Regions from separate parts of the Paenibacillus medicaginis genome, predicted to be linked through region 1. Evidence: riboswitches for the same ligand, from Rfam matches in the RefSeq annotation. Region 1 holds a riboswitch; the other holds the start of a gene.
The links. Region 1 has a riboswitch for thiamine pyrophosphate ahead of ACE5LO_RS00545 (thiamine phosphate synthase). Riboswitches for the same ligand answer to the same signal wherever they lie in the genome.
Positions count from the first base shown of each region.

Region 1 (7,595 bases):
TCGAGTGGACACCGAAGGTCCGTTACGGTTATCTGGACCAGCACACGAAGCTGACTCCGGGCAAGACCGTGCGGGATGTGCTCAAGGATGCATTTCTACCCTTGCTTGAGCTTGAGCAGGAACTGAATGCGATTACGGATAAAATGGCCGAAGCCACACCGGAGGAGCTTGAGGTGCTGCTGGAGCAAATGGGGGAAATCCAGGAGCAACTGGAGATCGGTGATTTTTATCTGATTGATGTGAAAGTGGAGGAAATGGCCAACGGGCTTGGAATTGCTGCCATCGGACTGGACCGCGATGTAGCCTCTTTAAGCGGGGGGCAGCGCACGAAGGTGCTGCTGGCCAAACTGTTGCTGGAGAAACCGAATGTGCTGCTGCTGGACGAGCCGACGAACTACCTGGACGTTGAGCATATCGAATGGCTTACACGTTATTTGAAGGACTACCCGTATGCCTTTATGCTGATTTCCCATGATACTGAGTTCATGAATCAGGTCGTCAACGTCATTTATCATCTGGAGTTTGGCAAGCTGAACCGCTATACGGCCAACTATGAGAAGTTCCTTGAAATGGCTGACATTCAGAAGACACAGCATATCGATGCTTATGAAAAGCAGCAGGAGTATATCAAGAAGCAGGAGGACTTCATCCAGCGCAACAAGGCGCGTGCCTCCACTTCCGGACGGGCCAAGAGCCGTGAGAAGCAGCTTGATAAGATTGATCGGATCGACAAGCCGGAAGAAGCGGCCAAACCGACGTTCCAGTTCAAGGAAGCGCGGGCCAGCGGCAAAACGGTCTTTGAAGGCATTGACTTTGAGATTGGCTACAGCCATCCCCTGCTGCCGAAAATGTCCATTACGATTGAACGGGGCGAGAAGATCGCCATCGTCGGTTATAACGGTGTCGGCAAATCTACGCTGCTCAAAACGATTCTCGGAAAAATCTCTCCGCTGAGTGGAAAAATCTATACCGGAGACTTTCTTTATCCCGCTTATTTCGAGCAGGAGGTGCGTCCTGAGCGGATCACACCGCTTGACGATGTGTGGAACGAGTACCCGCATTTGAACCAGCATGAGGTTCGTGCCCATCTTGCCCGCTGCGGACTGAAAAATGATCATATTACCCGTCCGCTGTCTGCCCTCAGTGGTGGAGAGCAGGCCAAGGTCCGCCTCTGCAAGCTGCTGATGCGTGAGAGCAACTGGGTGCTGTTTGACGAACCGACCAACCACCTGGATGTGGTGGCGAAGGATGAACTGAAGCGTGCGCTGAAGGAATACAAAGGCACGGTGCTGCTTGTATCCCACGAACCTGATTTTTATAAGGATTGGGTAACGAGAGTATGGAATGTCGAAGAGTGGTCGGCCAAAGCCTGATGTGCAGGAGAAGCACAGCTTTGGACTTTTCGGACTGAAATCTGAGTGTACGTCTAGGCAAGTGAAACGGATTGTGCTACCATGAAAAGGGAAAACAAAATATATAGTAATACAGGCGATTGAACAGGCCTGTATCACACTGGGGGAGCCGCGGCTGGCGGCTGAGACGGAATAAACGCATTCCGGACCCTTTGCACCTGATCTGGATCATACCAGCGTAGGGAAGTGGACATTAGCCGAATGGGAATCAAATGCGACCTTGCTTATGCGCAGGGAGGCAGTTCCATGTAAATTCGGTGAACCTGTAAATTCAGCCGCTTCCTGACCGGGAAGCGGTTTTTTGGCTTTCCCGAATAACTGTCCATGGAGGCAAAAAGCAATGGAGCTTCATCTTATTACGGACGGCTGCCAAAGCGCTGAACGCACGGCAGACATCTTGCGGTTGATCGAACCGGATATCGACATGCTGCACATCAGGGAGAAACATCTGAGCGCGGCGGAGCTGTACGAATTTATGTTCACGGTGTCGGAGCGCGGCTGCTGCTCGCCGTCCAAGCTCGCGGTCAATGACCGTGTAGACGCAGCACTTCTGTTCGGTGCGGGGACGGTGCAGCTCACCTCAAACAGCCTGCCGCTGCAGCTTGTGAAGCGGACGTTCCCGAAGCTGCGCTGCGGGGCATCCGTACACTCGCTGCAGGAAGCGCGGGCTGCGGAGCAGGCGGGGGCCAATTATGTGTTGTACGGCCATATTTACGATTCCGTCTCCAAGCCCGGGCTGCCACCGCGGGGGCTGAGCAGTCTGGAGGAGCTATGTCGTGCAGTCTCCATTCCGGTTATCGCGCTTGGCGGCATCCAGCCCCGGCATGTGCGGGGCATCAGGCGGGCAGGTGCATCAGGAATCGCTGTGATGTCAGGTATCTGGAAAGCAGATGATCCGGCCGAGGCGGCAAAGGAATACAGGAGAATGCTCATAACTTGAAGCAGGGTGTTACAGATCAGATGTATCCTTATGATAACAGGAGAATGGGAGGAGGAACAGACATGAGCTATTCGGCAGACTGTACGGTGATCGGCGCGGGAGCGATCGGCAGTTCCATCGCCTATCAGCTGGCGAAAAGAGGCTTCAAAACGATTCTGATCGAAAAATCGGTTCCTGCACAAGGGGCCACACGAGCGGCAGCCGGAATGCTGGCGGCAGAGTGTGAGGCTTTTGCCCACCCTCAGTTGGCCGCATTTGCCCTGCACAGCCGTAATCTGTTCGGGGAACTGGTGCGGGAGCTTGAAGGCCTGACAGGACTGGTAACAGGGTATACCACCACAGGCTTCGTTCTCCCTGTCCGGACAGCGGAGCAAGTTGAGCACTTGTCGGCCATGGCCGGGAACAATGATGGATCAGCCGCAGAGTGGTGGGACGCCGCAGAGATAACCAGAAGGATTCCCGGCCTGACAGGGCAGGTGCTTGGAGGCTTGTTCCGCGAGCGGGAATCGCAGTTGCTCCCGCAGCGACTTGTGCAGGCATTGGTGTCAGGCGCGGAAAAGCACGGGGCAGAACTGCTGACAAATACAATCGCAGAGGACATCCGGATTGTGGACGGTATGGTGCGTGGTGTAAAAACGAGCAGGGGATATATTGCTTGCCCAAATGTTGTGATCGCAGGGGGGGTTGAAGCGGTCAAGCTGCTTAACCATTTCGGCATCCATACGGAAATGTATCCTGTCAAGGGAGAGATCGCAGCCGTTACCATGCCAGTACGTACGCTGGAGTATACCATTTACGCCGAGGATGTGTATCTGGTGCCAAAGCCGGAGGGGGAGCTGTGGATTGGGGCAACCAGCAGACCGCATGAATGGGGAGAGGATGTATCCGCAGGCGGGCTGCGCCAGCTTCTGGAGCGCGCTTCAGCCTGGCTGTCGGACATTGGGGAGTCGTCTTTTCTGAGAGCGTGGTCGGGATTAAGGCCGCAAACGGAAGATGGCTTTCCCATTATAGGCCCCGTACCTGATGCTGCCGGCTTATACGCTGCTTGTGGACATCACCGCAACGGAATATTACTGAGTGCGGCTACAGGGGAAGCGATAGCGAAGATGATGGCAGGCCATACAGTGGAGCAATTAAATTTGACGGCCTTGTCACCAGCAAGAATGAAAAGACAGCCTGCACCAGCAGTCAAGGGGGGGAAGAGATGAGGCTTGTTATTAACGGCCAGGAAATGACTTTTGACATGGAAATTTATAATGTGGACCAGTTGCTCAATGCATTGGATCTGCAGGTCAAAACGGTTGTCGTCGAGTTGAACCGGCGCATATTGACCAAGGACATTCACAGCGCAACCGATTTGAAGAACGGGGATCATCTTGAAATTGTACATTTTGTGGGGGGCGGATAATATGCTGCATATTGGAGATAAAGCCTTTAAATCAAGACTGTTGCTGGGGACGGGGAAGTTTCCGGATCTGGAAACGCAAATGAAAGCTGTTCAGGCATCGGAAAGCCAGATCCTTACCTTTGCCGTCCGCCGCTTGAATCTGGAGGAGAAGGGGCAGGGAAACTTCCTGGATAGGCTGGATCTGTCCAGCTTCACCCTGCTTCCCAATACGGCTGGGGCGGCTACTGCCGAAGAAGCTGTCCGCATCGCCCAACTGGCCAAGGCGTCCGGTTTATGTGATATGATAAAGGTTGAAGTGATCGGGGATGACAGAACGCTGCTTCCCGATCCGTTTGAGACTTTAAAAGCCTGTGAAATGCTGCTTGCCGAAGGCTTCATTGTGCTGCCTTACATTTCCGACGATGTCATCCTGGCCAAAAGACTGGAGCAGCTCGGTGTTCACGCCGTCATGCCGGGGGCATCCCCTATCGGTTCGGGCCGGGGCATCCTCAATCCTTACACTTTGGAGCTCATTATAGAACAGGCTTCGATTCCTGTCATTGTAGACGCCGGCATCCGTTCACCTGCCGATGCAGCGCACGCGATGGAACTGGGTGCGGACGGGGTACTGTTGAATACGGCGGTGTCCGGCGCTGGGGACCCGGTCGCTATGGCGGAGGCAATGAAGCTCGCTGTACAAGCGGGCAGGCAAGCGTTCAAGGCGGGCATGATTCCCGTTAAACGCTATGCTGCGGCAAGCAGCCCTACAGAAGGGATGGTTACATCATAATGAATGAACGCAAGACAGCGGTTCCGACAGATTCAACTGAAGGAGCCGCACAGGCAGCGGCCGACCGCTACTCGCGCCAGGAGCGCTTTGCGCCGTTCGGCCGGGAGGGGCAGCGCAAGCTGCGTGCTTCCCATGCGCTCATTATCGGGGCGGGAGCACTCGGTACAGGCATAGCCGAAACGCTCGTCCGCTCAGGTATCGGCACGATCACGATCGCTGACCGCGATTATGTCGAGTGGAGCAATCTGCAGCGGCAGCAGCTTTTTGCCGAGTCGGATGCGGTACAGCGAACACCCAAAGCGATCGCGGCCAAGCGCCGTCTGGAAGAGATTAATTCCGAATGCCTCATCCATGCCTATGTGCTTGATATTGATGGTGAAGCGTTGGAAGAGCTGGCTGCAGATGTGGATATTATCCTGGATGCAACCGATAATTTTGACACAAGACTGATCATTAACGATGTGGCGCAAAAGCTCGGCATGCCGTGGATATACGGCGGCTGTGTGGGCAGCTACGGGATTACCTTCACCATTATTCCCGGAGAAACGCCGTGCCTGAACTGTCTGCTGGGCACGATTCCGGGTGGAGGAGATACCTGCGACACGGCCGGCATTCTTCCCCAGGCTGTGCAGATGGTGACCGCCCATCAGACGGCGGAAGCCTTCAAGCTGTTAAGCGGCCATAAGGAGGCACTGCGGGGCAAGCTGTTGTCCTTTGATGTGTGGCGTAATGAAACCGTATCAATCTCCGTGACCGGCGCCAAAAAGGAGGATTGTCCTTCCTGCGGAAAGAACAGGGTGTACCCGTATCTGCTGGCCGCTAATCGGCAAAAGGCGGATGTGCTGTGCGGCAGGGACACGGTGCAGATCCGACCTGCCCGTCGCACCAAGCTCGATCTGAAAGCGACAGCCGCCCGTCTTGCCGCCACCGGGGATGGTCTGGTGGAGAGTAATCCTTTTCTGGTGTCCTTTGCTGCCGGCAAACAGCGAATGGTCATTTTTGAAGATGGCCGCACGCTGATTCACGGCACGAGTGATATAGCGGAAGCCCGTGTGTTATATCATCGTTATTTCGGATAAAATACTTTAATTCCCTCTTTGTCCTGATACATGTATTTCTTGCGGATTCCCCAAACTATGAATAGGATCAGGGATATCACCAGGCTGCTTTAGCAAGGCGGCAGAAATCAGGTGTCACATGGAAGAATGTATATTGCTCGTCGGCGAAGATGGCCGGGAACATATGGGGGAAGGTTTGCGGAAAGCGGGGTATGATGTAATCCATCTGCACAGCGCGCAGGAAGCTGCTGATCGTGTGGAAAATCTGGAATTCGGACTGCTGCTGCTCGATGCGGAGCTTCCTTCTGTGGAGGCGGACCGGCTGCTGCTCGGCATCCATGGTGAAAAGAGGCGAATTCCGGTCGTCATGATTACAGATTCCGAGGATGCCGATAAGATGGTTGAATGCTTCGACCGGGGGGCTCATGACGTTGTAGCTGCAGAAGTGCCGGAAAAGGTGCTGCTAGCCCGTATCAAAAATTTGCTGCTTATTTTCCGCGGTGCCGTTCAAATGAATAGCCGGATCAAGGTGGCGGACCTGACGATTGACAGGGAAGTGAGGATAGTTCAGCGGGAAGAAGAGCAAATCGGGCTGACAGCGAAGGAGTTCGACCTCCTGTGGTATCTTGCACTGCACGTAAATCAGGCCTGCAGCAGACAGCAAATTTTAAAGCATGTTTGGAGGCATGAATTTATAGCGGATACTAATGTAGTCGATGTGTATATACGGCATCTTCGGCTCAAAATTGACTATGGTCAAAAATACAAGCTCATCCGGACGGTGCGCGGTGTGGGTTACCAGCTTCAGGAGCCGCGGATGGATGCTTCCGGCCAGGCAACGTAATATTCCCTATAACGAAAAACAAACCGGAGCACAGTGGCCCGGTTTGTTTCACTTATGATGATATCAATCCATTACAGTACACGGCGTGCAAACAGATAGGTTTTCTTCCAGGTGCCTGAATTCAAATTGGAGATGGTTACGCCTGGAGAACCGTAGGTGTGCAGAATTTTGCCGTTTCCTGCATATACACCGACATGCGTTACATTTCTACCGTTAGCGCGGCTGCCGCTGGAAAAGAACAGCAGATCCCCGACCTTAATATTGGATTTGGAAACATATTTGCCTTTCCTCGCTTGATCCTCGGAAGTGCGGGGAAGATTCACTCCATATTTGTCAAAGATGTACTTCGTGAAGGACGAGCAGTCAAATCTTCTCGTCGTGCTGGTATTAGCTCCGAAATCATAAGGAGTTCCTATGTACTTTTTGCCAAAATTAACAATTTGTTGACCTTTAGTCGATGTGGCGGTAGCCGCATGCGCGGATGGAGCTTCTATAGTTGCGATTGCCCCAAAGCCGATAGAAGCGGCGAGCCCGACAGAGATGACTTTCTTAAACAAGTTGTTGAACTTCATGATGTAGTTGTACCTCCAAAAGTATTAGTCATTCGAAAGGAATGCTTGCCCTCTTGCAGGACTGAGTATAACAGTTTTGTTACTTCCCAGAATTTAGGTGAACCAGGCTTATCCCTTGTGCGCCATGGCCTTGAACCCGATTATTAAAAAACGGTTAAAATTGCTGTAAAAGGCTGGAATGTTGCGGAAACCGGCAAGTAAAAAAAGCTAAAACCGTTGAATTATCAACGGTTTTAGCTTTTTTTACTCTTTTACAAATGTTAAAAGAAGATTACAAAAATGTAATCAATCCTTGCTTTGGATGATGAGCAATATGCCGCTCTCGATCGAAACTTTGCCGGCAGCAGCGGTCAGACGGTTGCTAACGCCCCGGGATTGTCCCATTTTAAGGGTTGCATTTACCAGCGGGTACATAAATCCTTCAAGATTGATGCCGGTTACTTCATTCGTCATGGGCAGCAGAGAGGTGTAGGTATATCCCCTGTCCTCTACAACGGCTTCCGTGCCTGTCAGCATAATCCGGTTGTGTGCATCCTGGATGATACAGTGGATATGATGCTGCATGGCGCGCAGCATCATTTGCAAATTGGCG
Region 1 covers NZ_JBHIRY010000001.1:102,116-109,710, reverse strand. The annotation lists gene ACE5LO_RS00550 (ABC-F family ATP-binding cassette domain-containing protein) at 1-1,373, shown strand, start outside; TPP riboswitch at 1,505-1,614, shown strand; gene ACE5LO_RS00545 (thiamine phosphate synthase) at 1,753-2,352, shown strand; gene thiO (glycine oxidase ThiO) at 2,415-3,560, shown strand; gene thiS (sulfur carrier protein ThiS) at 3,557-3,760, shown strand; gene ACE5LO_RS00530 (thiazole synthase) at 3,762-4,529, shown strand; gene ACE5LO_RS00525 (ThiF family adenylyltransferase) at 4,529-5,608, shown strand; gene ACE5LO_RS00520 (response regulator transcription factor) at 5,727-6,431, shown strand; gene ACE5LO_RS00515 (C40 family peptidase) at 6,503-7,003, opposite strand; gene ACE5LO_RS00510 (thiamine diphosphokinase) at 7,289-7,595, opposite strand, start outside.

Region 2 (7,595 bases), on a different contig from region 1:
AATTCTTATAATTTAACTGTTCCAATCATTCTCAGTCCAGTATACTCACTTTATCGACTGATAACGGAAGGAACTGAACTGTGGAACCGAACACCTATACTATTGATATTCACGCAACCGAGACCCAAATCGTGGGTAAACTAGATACTGTAAAGATTAAAAGCCTGCTTGGTATAGATTTTCCTGTTGCTGAGGTGCGCATGTATCCAGGTGCAATCAAACATATAAAACGTAATCACCCAGGTGATATTGAGGCCTACGGCCATCTAATCCCAGACACGATTGCAAACCCGGATTATATTGGCCAACATCCCAAAGAGCCTAACAGCGTTGAATTGGTTAAAGCTGTGACACCCCATTTACTACTGGCAATCAAACTGGATCCTTCTGGGTACTTATACTTATCAACTTTCTATCAATTAGACAATGCGGTCGAAAAAGTGAAAAAGCGTTTAAAAAGTGGCCGTTTAGTTCCTTATAAATAATTTTCCTAACTCTTGACTGAGAAAACTCATTGCGCTATCATATTAAGAGTAGTATATACAATGTATTTATGATATTAAACGGCTTTTAGACGCATACTATTATTTATGGATCATTAGAGGTGGGAAAGGTTCCCCACGCGCTTACCGAGAGGTAAGTTACCAGAGATCAGGATACGCCGCCCTGCTATGATCCTAACAGTAAGGACCCCGAAAGGGGTCTTTTTTGCAATTAAGCTTCGTGTTCAGCCACACGTCTATGAAAAGCGGGCTTGGACATTCCGGCTAAACCCGTGGCCTGTGCAATAGATGAACTATCCATGCGTTCAATATCATCCAGGATTTTTTCCAATCCCATGAACAATGCATCTCCTGGTTATCTTCCGGCATCCGCTGAATGGTATTCACGCGTACAAAAAAGCTGACCGAGATTCTTGATTCTTACGCTTCGAGTGAGCCTAACGAAAAAGTTTTTGTAGTCCAAAACAGCCGCAAAGTTCTCCTAAACTAAAGAATCGACCTTGTGAGTACAAGGTCGATTCATGTTTCATATCTGAAATGGTGGCAGCGGCAGAGAATCATCTCCCTGCGGGATAGGAAAGGTATTGTTTTTCACCGATTTGGTGCCCCCAAGCGGGTACGCGCGAGTGCCTCGTCCGCGTAATCGGAGCAACAACATATTGCTCAATACATCATTCAATAATGTAGAAGTAGTGGGCCTTTTCCAATAATAAAAAGTGGTATTGAATTGAACAAAATTAGGAACGGTCTTAGCTGGTTTCGTTCTTCAAGGCAATAATTTCAGACTCAGACAAACCTGAAGCTTTTGCTATAATTGAGATATCTTGATCGTGCAAATACTTCTGTCTATCTTTATACAATCGGCAGGCTTCCTCATCCTGACTTAGAAATTCCAATGTTGTCATCGCCTTATTCAATACAGGCTCGTTCTTCGTCAATACCTCGTCCTTAATTAGGATACTCACAGGTTGTTCAATCCGTTTTGTTTCCGGGATAAGCACTTACTCAAAATTATAGTCTCCTTTAGCAGGCAAGAAAAGAGAAAAGACACTGGCCAATTCCCGTGAGTATCCTACTGATCCCAGTGGCGTTATAAACGTGACATCGTAATTACGCAATATTATAGCTCTTTATTAAGTCATATGCTACAATAACACCATAAAAGTATAAGGAGCGGGGTACATGAATAGTGAGTTAAAGGAATTGCTGCAATCCGTAATCCGGGAAGAACTTCAACCGATTCATGAGCATCTTGAAAAAATTGAAACCGATCAGCAAGAGATGAAACAAGAGATGAAACAGGAGATTCAAGAAATCAGAGTCGATCAGCAGGAGATGAAACGAGCCGTCCTGGATACGAATGAACGGGTTATGGAAATAGGTGACTTTCTGGAGAACCAGCACAGAACTATTGAACTTCTCTCTGCCCGCTCCATCCAACAAGAAGCTGAATTGAAGAGCGTTATCAAAACGCAAAAGGCTTAGAACGGGTGCGGCACCGAGGTTTTTTCGAATAAGTCCCTCTGGACACTCCGGCCATGAAGGCATATAATCAACGTTAGTTCATATTACTGAGCCCGCAAAATCTTCAAACAATGCGGACGTGTCGAGGCAGCAGCTTGCCGTCTTGATGCTCCTTCATACAACTTGCCAGGGGTGCTGGAATCGGCCGGCTGAGATTGTGTCCCTAGACACTGACCCTTACAACCTGATCTGGGTAATGCCAGCGTAGGAATCGCTATAGAGTGACATGTCTTTTTGGCATCGTCATTCCTTCCTTTGGTAGATTACAGGCGTCCCGGATAACGGGGCGCTTTTTTGTGCAGGATCACGGCAGATGACAGCATTGCAGAAAGAGTACGGATGATGAAGAAGGGAGAAGAAAGTATGTTTTCTTTGCAAAAATGGGGCCTTGGAGCGGTATGCTCCCTGCTCCTCATCCTGACCGCCTGCGGAGGGCAATCGTCCGCTCCACAGGACTCGAACGCTTCCGGTCCTTCCGGCAGCGGCAGTACGGCCTCCGGGAAATTGAAAGACGTAAAGGTGGTGCTCGACTGGACCCCTAACACCAACCATACCGGATTGTATGTGGCCAAAGACCAGGGATACTATGAAGAAGCCGGTCTGAATGTGGAGATTGTACAGCCCGGAGAAGGCGGCGCCGATCAGATGGTCGCTTCGAATGCCGTTCCGTTCGGCATCAGCTATCAGGAAAGCGTCACCCAGGCTCGTACGCAAGGGGTTCCGCTCGTCTCTATTGCGGCCGTAATTCAGCATAATACGTCCGGCTTCGCCGCTCCGGTGGATCGGGGCATCAAGTCGCCCAAGGATTTTGAAGGCAAGAAATACGGCGGCTGGGGCTCGCCTGTCGAGGAGGCTGTCATGAAATCCATCATGGAGCTGGATGGCGGGGATGTCAGCAAGGTGCAAAACATCAACATGGGCGATGCGGATTACTTCACCGCAGTCAAGCGGGATATCGATTTCGCCTGGATTTTCTATGCATGGACAGGAATTGAAGCTGAGCAACGCGGCGAGCAGTTGGATATGCTGTACGTCAAGGACTACTCCAAGAGTCTGGACTATTACACACCGGTCATCGTCACAAATGAAGCGACCCTCAGCAGCGATCCTGAGCTGGTAAAAGCCTTCATGAGCGCTACGGCCAAAGGTTATCAATATGCGATTGACCAACCGGAAAAGGCGGCGGAAATGTTGTCGAAGGCCGTGCCTGAGCTGGATAAAGAGCTTGTACTGGCCAGCCAGCAATGGCTGAGCCCCCGCTATCAGGATGATGCCGCACAGTGGGGCGTCCAAAAAGCAGAAGTATGGAAAAACTACGCAGATTGGATGTATGAGCGCAAGCTGCTTGACAAACCGCTGGAGGTTGACAAAGCCTTCACCAATGATTTCCTGCCACAAGACGGCAAATCCTAATAGTGCGTGTTCAAAAGCTGACTTTTTGAACTACCTCTAATCTGATTCGGAAAGGAGACGGTTTTTCATGGCTAACACATTGTTGAGTATTCAGGTGATTCCCAAAACACCGGGCGGAGAGGACACCATCCCTTACGTCGATAAAGCGATTGAGGTGATCCAGCGCTCAGGCGTCAAGCATCAGGTCAACCCGCTGGAGACAACCATGGAGGGCGAGCTGGATGAGCTGCTGCACATCGTTAAGGAGATGCACACCGCACTTACCGAGGCAGGAATTCCAAGCGTGATTTCCCAGATCAAAATCGCCCATAATCCGAATGGAATCAGCATGGATAAGCTGACCGAGAAATACCGTCCATGAACAGGAAAGAAAGCCTCTATGCTGTGTTCAGAAGCGTATGGCCGCCCGTTGTGGCGGTCCTCTTCTTTTTGGCGGTATGGCAGGCCGCAGCGGTCTTCCTGCACATTGAGCCCTGGATGCTGCCGAGTCCGGCGGACATTGCCGCCGAAGCGGCCGCCCAATCCGCCCTGCTGGCCGATCATACCTGGGCTACCGTCAGGCTCACGCTGAGCGGTTTTGCGATTGGCACCGTCGTCGGGCTACTGCTGGCCGTGCTGCTGCACCTGATCCCTTTCCTGAAGCGGGCACTGTACCCGTTGCTCATTCTGAGCCAGAACATTCCGACCATTGCGCTTGGACCGCTGCTGATGATCTGGTTTGGCTTCGGCCTGCTGCCCAAGCTGATGGTCATTACGCTGGTCTGCTTCTTTCCTGTCGTTGTTGCCGCCCTGGACGGGCTGGCGCAAACGGACCGGCTGATGATGAACTACATGCAGATGTCAGGCGCAAGCCGGATGGGCATCTTCCGCAAGCTTGAGCTGCCGCATGCGCTGCCTTCCCTCTTTTCAGGCATGAAAATTGCCGCCACCTACAGCGTGATGGGAGCCATCGTCGCCGAATGGCTTGGGGCAAGCGAGGGGATCGGCTATTATATGCTCCTGCAAAAATCAGCCTACCGCACGGACCGGGTGTTTGCCGCGATTGCCATTATCGTGGCGCTAAGCCTGATCATGTTCCTGCTCATTGCGCTGATGGAAAGGCTGCTGATTCGGTGGCGGCCGGAGCAAAAATAGGAAATAAACCAGCCTGGCAAGCGTTATGCCTGTGCAGGGGAAGGAGTATGAGAAGATGAGCTTGAATGGTCTGCCCGTAGAGTCCCGGCAGAACGGAAAGGAAAATAACCGCAGGGGTGACAGAGAAAAAGCAGCTTTGAATGTAGAACAGGTGAGCGTCGCTTTCCGGCAGCGGAAAACCTTGCTCCCTGTGCTCAAGGACATTTCCCTGACCGTGGAACGCGGAGAGTTCGTTTCGTTGCTTGGCCCTTCCGGCAGCGGCAAAAGCACACTGTTTCACCTGATTGGCGGACTTCTGGCACCGGATCAGGGGCGTATTTATATGGACGGTGAGGATGTGACGGGCACGCGCGGGCGGATTAGCTACATGCCACAGCAGCCTGCCCTGTTCCCGTGGCGAACGACGCTGGACAACGTCTTGCTCGGGCAGGAGAATGCGCCGGGGCCAGACAAGGAGCCCCGCCGCGAGGCCCGGGAAGAGGCCCGCCGCCGGCTGGACGAGGTCGGGCTCGGCAAATTCGCCGATGCGTACCCGCACACGCTGTCCGGAGGAATGCAGCAGCGCGCGGCCTTTCTGCGGGCCATGCTGAGTCCGCAGGAGCTGATGCTGCTCGACGAGCCGTTCAGCGCGCTGGACGAGCTAACACGGTCAGACATGCAGCAGTGGCTGCTGCAGATGTGGGAGCGCCACCGCCGTTCCGTGCTGTTCATTACGCACAGCATTGAGGAGGCTTTGCTCCTGTCGGACCGCATCTATGTGCTGTCTGCCAGACCGGCGTCGGTGCTGCAGGTAGTGGATGTTCCTTTTGCAAGGCCGCGACGGGAGGACCTCGCCGCTGACAAGGACTTTGTGGAGCTGAAGCATGAACTGAGCCGGCGGATGCGGGAGGAAAAAGCGAAAAACACGGCCGCATGGGCAGGTGGCACCGTATGAGCCTCTTTGCTCCTTTAATCGACGCCCACCTTCATCTGGACAGCTATTCAGATGAAGAGCGGGCAGCTCTCCTGTCGTCTATGGGCGAAAGCGGCGTAGAAGCGGTCATTGCCGTCTCCATGAATCTTCCGTCATGCGAAGCCAATGTGCGCCTCGCTTCCGCACGACCCGGTATGATCTTTCCGGCGTTCGGCTTCCATCCTGAGCAGCCTTTACCCAGCGCAGCAGAGTTAGACCGACTGTTCGGCTGGATGGAACGCCATGTGGACCGGATGGTTGCCGTAGGAGAAGTCGGATTGCCTTATTACACCGCCCAGGAAGCTATGAGCAAGGGGGCCACCTTTGATCCAAGCGGTTATGTTGAGCTGCTGGAACGGTTCATTCTGTTCGCCAAAGGGCATGACAAACCCGTAGTACTGCACGCCGTGTACGACGACGCCGATATCGCATGTACGCTGCTGGAACGGCATCAAGTCACCCGGGCCCATTTCCATTGGTTCAAGGGCAGTCCGGCCACCGTCCGGCGCATGGCCCGGAACGGATATTATATCTCCTTCACGCCGGACCTGCTGTACGAGCCGGAGATCCGGGTATTGGCGGCAAACTATCCGCCATCCCAAGTGATGGCGGAAACGGATGGCCCCTGGCCCTTTGCAGGCTCCTTTGCCGGACAAACGACCCATCCACGGATGACGGCCGACGTCATCCGGGCGTACTGCGGCATCCATGGCATGACCGAGGCTGAAGGCAGGCGGCTGTTCCATGCGAATACCCGCCGGTTTTACCGGCTGTAGCCCCCTCTGCGCCGCTTGTAACCGGGAAAGGCCTGCCATCTACCATGTACCGCTTTTTGCCGCAGCTCAGCCTGCGGCGATGCTTTCTTCCGGTGAACCGGCAGGGTTAGATACGGCAGCGGCCTCTGCCAGCCGGTCATACTGCTCCGCCAGCTCGGAGAAGAGCTGCTCGCCCAGGGCTGTCCAGCGGGCATGCTGGCCCAGAACATCCAGCGCCTGCCTGATCTGGGCCAGCACCTCCTGCATTCTGACCGGGATATCGGGATGCGGAACGGCGGCGCCGGCAAGCTCATACCACAGCCCGATGCGCACGAACACAAAGAGACCGTGCAGAACTCCTTTCAGTGGGCGCAAATCCTCCCGCCAGGGCGAAGGAACCCGCTCCTCCGGGCTGTTCAATAACAGATCATCCAGTTCAAACAGCTGGTCCAGCCGGGCGTGGCCGAATTCATGAATCAGATTTTCGGTCGTCCACATCAGATTGCTGCGGTGAGACATGAAAACAGCTCCCTGGAACAGGTTATGGGTAAGCGCCCCGATCTCGCGGGTATCCAGAAGATACACCGCCCGCACATGCGCGGACGCCTCCCGGTACATCTGCGGCCAGACCTCCTTGATCAGGTCCATAGCCTTCTCGTAATACCACATATCCGCGAGAGGCACGGAACGAATCGCCGGAAACGACGGCTTTTCCTTGCCGTAGGATTGTATGATCTCCGGCAGCTCCTGCTCCAGAAAGGCTTCAACGAGCGGATCGGAGCCCCCGAACTGGATGTCGCCATGCTTGTAGAAGCCAAGCCGCTTGAGCAGCGGAGCGGCTGTCTCCTTTTCGCCGGTCAGCTCGGAGATTCCGACCTCGAACCGCCGCTCTCCTGCAGATATCCGTACCCTGTCCCCCGTCTTGGCCAGCCTGACATGCATCCCCTGCGCTTCCGTGCCAAGATTCACGGCTGTGATGCAGCCCGGAAAATATATGCAGCCTTCCGCATCCGTCTGCAGCACCGCAGTATCCGGCCCCTCCTGATGCTTCCACAGCGGGATGAGGACCAGACGCGCAAATTCCTCCAGCAGCTGCTCCCTGAGCGGCTTGTCAGGTATCCCTCCTTGAAAGGCAGGAAACAACCGGGTATCCATCCAATTCACCAGCACAGGATGCATGAGCTCACGGTAATGCTCTTCGTGCAGCATGCTGTCCCAGCGCAGCAGGTCCGCATCCTGCTCCGCGCAAGCCTGCAGATGATGCCTCAGCCGCTCCATGCGGCGCTTCACCATCAGGGTATATACAAAATCATT
Region 2 covers NZ_JBHIRY010000019.1:67,088-74,682, forward strand. The annotation lists gene ACE5LO_RS18090 (PBECR3 domain-containing polyvalent protein) at 81-485, shown strand; gene ACE5LO_RS18095 (hypothetical protein) at 715-840, opposite strand; partial or broken gene ACE5LO_RS18100 (Rpn family recombination-promoting nuclease/putative transposase) at 1,253-1,447, opposite strand; gene ACE5LO_RS18105 (CCDC90 family protein) at 1,686-1,988, shown strand; TPP riboswitch at 2,146-2,256, shown strand; gene ACE5LO_RS18110 (ABC transporter substrate-binding protein) at 2,391-3,440, shown strand; gene ACE5LO_RS18115 (MTH1187 family thiamine-binding protein) at 3,508-3,801, shown strand; gene ACE5LO_RS18120 (ABC transporter permease) at 3,798-4,574, shown strand; gene ACE5LO_RS18125 (ABC transporter ATP-binding protein) at 4,630-5,508, shown strand; gene ACE5LO_RS18130 (TatD family hydrolase) at 5,505-6,302, shown strand; gene ACE5LO_RS18135 (aKG-HExxH-type peptide beta-hydroxylase) at 6,369-7,595, opposite strand, start outside.
Region 2: another riboswitch for thiamine pyrophosphate. It lies ahead of ACE5LO_RS18110 (ABC transporter substrate-binding protein); the one in region 1 lies ahead of ACE5LO_RS00545 (thiamine phosphate synthase).